Regions from separate parts of the Neobacillus pocheonensis genome, predicted to be linked through region 2. Evidence: predicted binding sites of a transcription regulator. Region 2 holds the regulator's gene; each other region holds the start of a gene.
What was found. The regulator CtsR, encoded in region 2, represses protease genes until heat stress. The targets are predictions, from matches to a motif close to ATGGTCAATAAAGGTCAAACA.
Positions count from the first base shown of each region.

Region 1 (2,280 bases), on a different contig from region 2:
GCTGACGGCGATGACGAAGAAAACGCCATCCATGCGTTGGCTGATTTTATTCTGAAGGAACAATAATAATAAGGGGGAGGCTCTTTATCTAGTGCCGAACCCTTTTTTATTTTGGGTTTAGAGTGCAGTGCCCGTGAGATGTAAAAAAAGGATTCGGCGGTCACTGTGGAGAGCTGATAGTGCCCGTGAGAGGTCAAAAAGGAAGTTGTCGGTCACTGTAGAGAGCTGATAGTGCCCGTGAGATGTAAAAAAGGATTCGGCGGTCACTGTGGAGAGCTGACAGTGCCCGTGAGAGGACAAAAATGAGGTCGGCGGTCACTGTGGCAATGAAATCAAAAAAAGCAACCGGCCATAAAGCCGATTGCTCAAACAATTACTTCTTATTTTTCTCATCAAGTAAATTACGTGTAATGATGTGGTCAACTAGACCATATTCTTTCGCACGTTCAGCTGTCATGAAGTTATCGCGGTCAGTATCCTTACTGATTACTTCAAGCGACTGTCCAGTACGTTCCGCTAGAATACCATTTAATTTTTCGCGAAGGAAGAGGATGCGTTTAGCCGCAATCTCGATTTCCGTTGCCTGTCCTTGAGCGCCGCCAAGTGGTTGGTGAATCATGACTTCTGCGTTCGGAAGCGCATAACGCTTGCCTTTTTCCCCTGCAGCAAGTAAGAATGCTCCCATGGATGCTGCCATACCAATACAAATTGTTTGTACGTTTGGCTTAATAAACTGCATTGTATCATAAATCGCCATACCGGCTGTGATACTTCCGCCAGGGCTGTTGATATACAAGGATATATCTTTTTCTGGGTTATCGGCTTCAAGGAATAATAATTGCGCAACAATGCTGTTTGCTACATGATCATCGATGGCGCTGCCAAGCATGATAATCCGGTCTTTTAACAGACGGGAATAAATGTCATATGCTCTTTCGCCACGGTTCGTTTGTTCAATAACTGTAGGGATCAAATTCATGTTTCTTCCTCCTTTGATTAGAAAAGGTAAAAATACTATGTATAGTTATCATACACTGGATGGTCAATAAAGGTCAAACAGTTTGACTTTAAAAATGTTCGACAGCTTTCCCTAATTCATCTTATCCAGTTTAGTTCATTTTAAACCCATTCTTTACTTGCAAAGTTGAGAATTCTAGCATATAATATGTAAGTCGCTAATATATTTGCGCTCGTGGTGCAACGGATAGCACGTAAGATTCCGGTTCTTAAAATGGGGGTTCGATTCCCTCCGAGCGCGTCAATGAGCCTAAGAAAAAAACAGTGTTTCTGCGAATTAATAATCGTGGGATACTGTTTTTTTATGAAAAGTGTCGATTTTTTTTGTAAAATGGCATTTTTCTAATGTTTTTAAAGGGAATTATACAAAATTCTATTAATATTTTAATTAAAAGTCGAAATTTGTAATATAATTGTAATTTACCTGTCACGTCCTTGTTACTCACATTTTGTATATTGTAAGTAACAAGAATCGGCAGGGGGATTAACTAAATGTTAAAAAAAATATTCGGAGTACTTTCATTCACAATTTTACTTACTACATTTTTGTTTGCGTTTATATCCCCGAGTGATAAGGCGGCGGCAGCACCATATCATACAAAAGCAATCTCAGTGGCAAAATCCAATCTTGGCGTTCCATATAGATATGGCGGGATAACACCAAAAGGTTTTGACTGTTCAGGTCTTGTTAAATATTCGTTCGGACAAGCAGGTAAAGTATTACCACGAACTGCTTCTGACATGTATTACTCAAAAGGTACCCGTGTTAGTTCGTTACAGGTTGGAGACTTAATGTTTTTTGCACCTAATAAAGCTAGCAAGCCTACACATGTAGCCATTTACATCGGAAACGGACAAATGATCCAATCTGCATCGTCCAAGGGTGTATCCATAGCTAATATAAGCAACGTTTATTGGAAACCAAGATATATTGGTGCAAAACGAATCTAAATAGTATATACAAAATAAAATGCCCCCTGTTTACCCAAAACAGGGGGTTTAAATTTTTCCTAGAAAAACACTATTAACAATTTCCATACCCCAAAACCCCCACTTTCATGTAAAATAGAAAATAAGGGGGAGATGGACATGAATTTAAAGGCAGGATTATGGCAGCAGCAGACGTTAAAACTCGCGATGACACAGGAATTGACTCAGGCCATTGCATTATTACAATACTCAGCTCAGGAGCTGACTGCTTTTTTAGAAAATAAGGCGCTTGAAAATCCCCTTATCCAAGTTGACCATGCGAATGTGCAGCCG
Region 1 is NZ_JBCNAD010000020.1:173,028-175,307, forward strand. It holds gene ABES02_RS10935 (HPr family phosphocarrier protein) at 1-66, shown strand, start outside; gene clpP (ATP-dependent Clp endopeptidase proteolytic subunit ClpP) at 374-979, opposite strand; tRNA gene ABES02_RS10945 (tRNA-Arg) at 1,187-1,258, shown strand; gene ABES02_RS10950 (C40 family peptidase) at 1,510-1,968, shown strand; gene rpoN (RNA polymerase factor sigma-54) at 2,107-2,280, shown strand, end outside.
Region 1: the regulator CtsR is predicted to act here: its motif matches at 1,039-1,059, upstream of clpP (ATP-dependent Clp endopeptidase proteolytic subunit ClpP).

Region 2 (2,280 bases):
TAATGTAATTTGGTTGGAGATTTGAAAAATATTCCCCAGGGCTTCGCTGCCTTCGCCGTAAATCCCTCTCACAACAAGTCCTAATTGATGAATCGCAGGAATCATACGGTTAATCTGCTGCGTCAACATTAGCCCTGGTAAATGCATCATTACAGAAGCACGGAGGCCTGTTCCTACATTGGTAGGACAGCTTGTTAGATAGCCGTGTTTTTCATCAAAGGCATATTGGATATGACTTTCAAGCCAATCATCAATTTCATTTGCAGCATCCAAAGCCTCAGATAATTGCAAGCCTGGGAACAAGCATTGAATTCGGATATGATCCTCTTCATTAATCATAATACTAACTTCTTCATTTTCGGTTAATAGAACTGCACCATATGGTGAATCTTCCGCTAAATGAGGGCTGATTAAATGCTTTTCTACTAAAACTCTTTTCTGAAGTGGCTGCATTTGGTCAATTTTCAACAATTCCATTTGGTCAAATTTGTGGAGTCGCGAATTGTTTAAAATCTCTTCTATTTCTAAAATGATCCTTTTCGCTTCCTCATGTGAAAATAAAGTAGGGAATCGATATTCATTAAAATTTCGGGCCAAGCGGATTCGTGAACTTAGGACAATATCGGAATCAGGTCCTTCTGCATTCATCCAGGAGCTGACCGCTTGATTAAGAAAACGTTCGAGTGACACGTCGTTATTCCCCTCCCTCTTGGCTGCCTGCTAATTGTTTCTCTAAGTTGCGTATTTCATCACGTATCTCAGCAGCCTTCTCGAACTCTTCATTGATGATGGACTCTCTGAGTGCGTGTTTCAGTTCATCTAATTGCTTTCGAAGATAAATTCCGCCGCCAATTCGTTTTGGAATTTTTCCGTTATGTGACCAGTTGCCACTGTGAAGGCGGCCCAAAACAGGTTTAAGCTGTTCTTTAAAGGTTTCATAGCATTGTGCACATCCAAAACGGCCCACCTTTAAAAATTGAGGAAATGTCATGGAGCAGTGATCACATTGCAGGATTTCCTCTTGATGAAACGGGCTTTGGTTAGGCTTTTTAAAAGAAGGGTCGATATTTAATAAGCCAGCTAACAGATTATTAAATGCAAAACCTGATTCTCCATTAAAAATAAACATTTCACCTTTTTCCTGAGCACATTTCTCACAAAGATGCACTTCAGTTTTTTCACCATTAATGATTTTTGTAAAATGAAGTGCTGCAGGTCTTTGGTTACATTCTTGGCAAATCATATTATCACCTCTCCAGCAGCGTGATTTTTTAGCTTATTTATATTTTAAAGATGTTAACATAGCTTTTAGCATTCTCGCCCTTAATTCATCCCGGTGTGGAAGATCAATGTATAAAACAGATCGGTCGATAACACTTAACATGATTTTCGCTTCCCTGGTGGTGATGATTTCCTCTTGGACAAGTCGCAGGATGACATCTTCAGCGCTTGTTTGACTAATTCGATTTTGAAACAGCGATAGTAAGTGATCAATAAGATGGGCCAAATCATGGGATTGGACTTTCATAATCCGGATATATCCACCGCCTCCCCGCTTGCTTTCCACAATATATCCTCTTTCAATGGTAAAGCGGGTATTGATGACATAATTGATTTGGGAAGGAACACATTGAAATTTGTCAGCTATTTCGCTTCGTTTGATTTCAACGAGGTCCTCGTCACTCATTTCTAAAACCTGCTTCAAATATTTTTCAATAATATCGGAGATATTTCTCATCTTCCCACCCCCTTTTGGTGGTTCTGACTTTGACTATATTTGACATAAATTATACTCATTTTTTTATGTAGATGCAACGATTCGCTACTAATGATTTTCTCCAAATTCTGCGGTTGGGAAACGTGTGAATTTATTTATGTTTTTATTTTGTTTGTGTTCGTAAGGGTGTTTCCGGATTGATTTCAAAATTGGAAATGGAATTATGCTCAGACTTTGGGACTGTTTGTGGTTTGGTTTGGCTTGGTTTGGGGAATTGTCTCATAGAAGTGGTCTATGGGACACTTCCGGTGATTTAGCTTGATGTTTTGTCCCATAGAAGCGATCTATGAGACACTTCGGGTGATTTGGCTTTGTGTTTTGTCCCATAGAAGCGATCTATGAGACACTTCGGGTGATTTGGCTTGGTGTTTTGTCCCATAGAAGCGATCTATGAGACACTTCGGGTGATTTGGCTTGGTGTTTTGTCCCATAGAAGCGATCTATGGGACACTTCAGGCGGTTTACTTTACACTTCAAAAAATCATCAAAAAAAGACAACCACT
Region 2 is NZ_JBCNAD010000026.1:54,969-57,248, forward strand. It holds gene ABES02_RS15430 (protein arginine kinase) at 1-690, opposite strand, end outside; gene ABES02_RS15435 (UvrB/UvrC motif-containing protein) at 695-1,243, opposite strand; gene ABES02_RS15440 (CtsR family transcriptional regulator) at 1,277-1,738, opposite strand.

Region 3 (2,280 bases), on a different contig from region 2:
TTCTCTGCAAGCCATTTAGCTTTCATTGTGTTTACTTGATCCTTTAAATCTGCCAATTCTTTTAAAAGGGACCCAAGTCTGTGTTTACTTGCTTCATCATGTTCTTTTCTTAAGGCAGCCTCCTCAATCTCGAGCTGCATTACGCGACGGGTCACTTCATCTAATTCAGTTGGCATCGAATCAATTTCAGTGCGAATTAAGGCACACGCTTCATCGACAAGATCAATGGCCTTATCAGGCAAGAATCGATCCGTTATATACCGATCAGACAATGTAGTTGCTGCCACTAAAGCATGATCGTGGATTTTCACCCCATGATGTACTTCAAATCTTTCCTTTAATCCACGTAAAATGGAAATGGTATCTTCTACATTTGGTTCTTGTACAAGAACCTGCTGAAATCTCCGTTCCAATGCTGGATCCTTCTCGATATATTTCCGGTGCTCATCCAGTGTAGTCGCTCCAATACAATGAAGTTCGCCCCGAGCAAGCATGGGCTTTAACATATTACCTGCGTCCATGGCACCTTCTGTTTTCCCTGCACCGACAATAGTATGAATTTCATCGATAAACAGTAATATTTGTCCTTCACTTTTTTTGATTTCGTTTAAAACTGCTTTCAATCTTTCTTCGAATTCACCTCTGAATTTTGCCCCTGCAATTAGTGAGCTCATATCTAATGAGAATATGGTTTTATCCTTTAGCCCTTCGGGTACATCCTTTCTGACAATCCGCTGGGCCAGTCCCTCAACAATTGCTGTTTTCCCCACTCCAGGTTCTCCGATTAAAACGGGATTATTTTTTGTCTTCCTTGAAAGGATCCGAATTACATTCCGAATCTCTGTGTCTCTGCCAATGACTGGATCCACTTTACCCGCTCTTACTTCAGCTACTAGATCCCTTCCATATTTTTTTAAAGCATCATATCCTGCTTCAGGATTTTGTGAGGTCACTCTTTGATTCCCCCTAATTTCTTTTATTGCTTTTAAAATATCTTCAGGTGTATGACCAAATGATTGAATAATCCGTTTCATCTCTGAATGATTGGCATAGGCTGCAGCTAGGAGAATATGTTCAATCGATAGATATTCGTCAGAAAACTTATCTGCAAATTCTTCAGCATTTGATAACAGTTTTTGAAGTTTTGCTGTAATATAAAGCTTTCCGTGCTCTACACCACTTCCAGTAACTTGCGGTTTTTTTGCCAGATTATCTAACAGGCTCTTTTTCACTTTTTCTGGTGGTAGTGCAATACGTCTAAATATAGCCTCGATGAGACTATCTTCTTGATCCATTAATGATAAAAATAAATGAGATTCATCAATCTCTTGATGATTATTTTTTACTGCTCTCGATTGAGCATCCATTAAACCAGTTTGCAACCGTTCTGTCATTCGGCTTAAGTCCATTTTCCTCACTTCCTTTTGACCTTTTTTGACCTATTACCTTTATTATAAATCAATCCAGGAATCAATGTAAAATTTAGGATATCAAAAAAGTCATCCTGCTTGGATGACTTTATCTCTAAAAATTATGGTTTTCGCTGATACGTCCAAACACGATTATGATTGGATGTCTCAGGAAATGGATCGCCTGCTTTAAGCTTAATTTTTTTGGGGTTTACGACATTGTCACCTGTTTCACCAACTTCAATATACACTCCATTATTAGGGGCTTTTTTCCCTGATTTAAATTGATGATTTTGTCCCATTCTTTTCCCTCCTTGTCGTCACATTCATTATTATTTCCTTTTCTAGTGTGTCCATTAAAGGAATTTCTTTCATATTTTTTAGCATTGTTCGACAATATTTCCTAAGAAATAACCAAATTTTGTTTGGCTTTTTGACGATTATATGAACTTATTCCACATATATTGCTAAATATTACTTATAAACAATATAATGATAGTAATATCTAGTAAAATCCAGCCTTGACTGTCATTAATAAATTCAAAATTATGATTTATGTCGTACCATTAAAGGTGGTTATTTATATGCAGGCAGTAAAAGAAATGCCGGTACCGTTGTCACATCTTCTTGACACAGTTCATCATATTAGAAAAATAGAAAAAGGCACTTTTTTATTTCAAGAAGGCTCACCAGCAGATGAAATGTATATCGTTCAAAGCGGGATTCTGCAAATCAGTAAAATTATTCCTGATGGAAGAGAACTTACATTAAGAATGTGCTCTAACGGTGATTTTGTTGGAGAGTTAAATTTATTTTCTCCTTCTTCAAGATATTTATTAAGTGCCCGAGTCATTGAAAGTGGTGAAGTGGC
Region 3 is NZ_JBCNAD010000038.1:13,746-16,025, reverse strand. It holds gene clpB (ATP-dependent chaperone ClpB) at 1-1,409, opposite strand, end outside; gene ABES02_RS20305 (YjzC family protein) at 1,532-1,711, opposite strand; gene ABES02_RS20300 (Crp/Fnr family transcriptional regulator) at 2,012-2,280, shown strand, end outside.
Region 3: the regulator CtsR is predicted to act here: its motif matches at 1,422-1,442, upstream of clpB (ATP-dependent chaperone ClpB).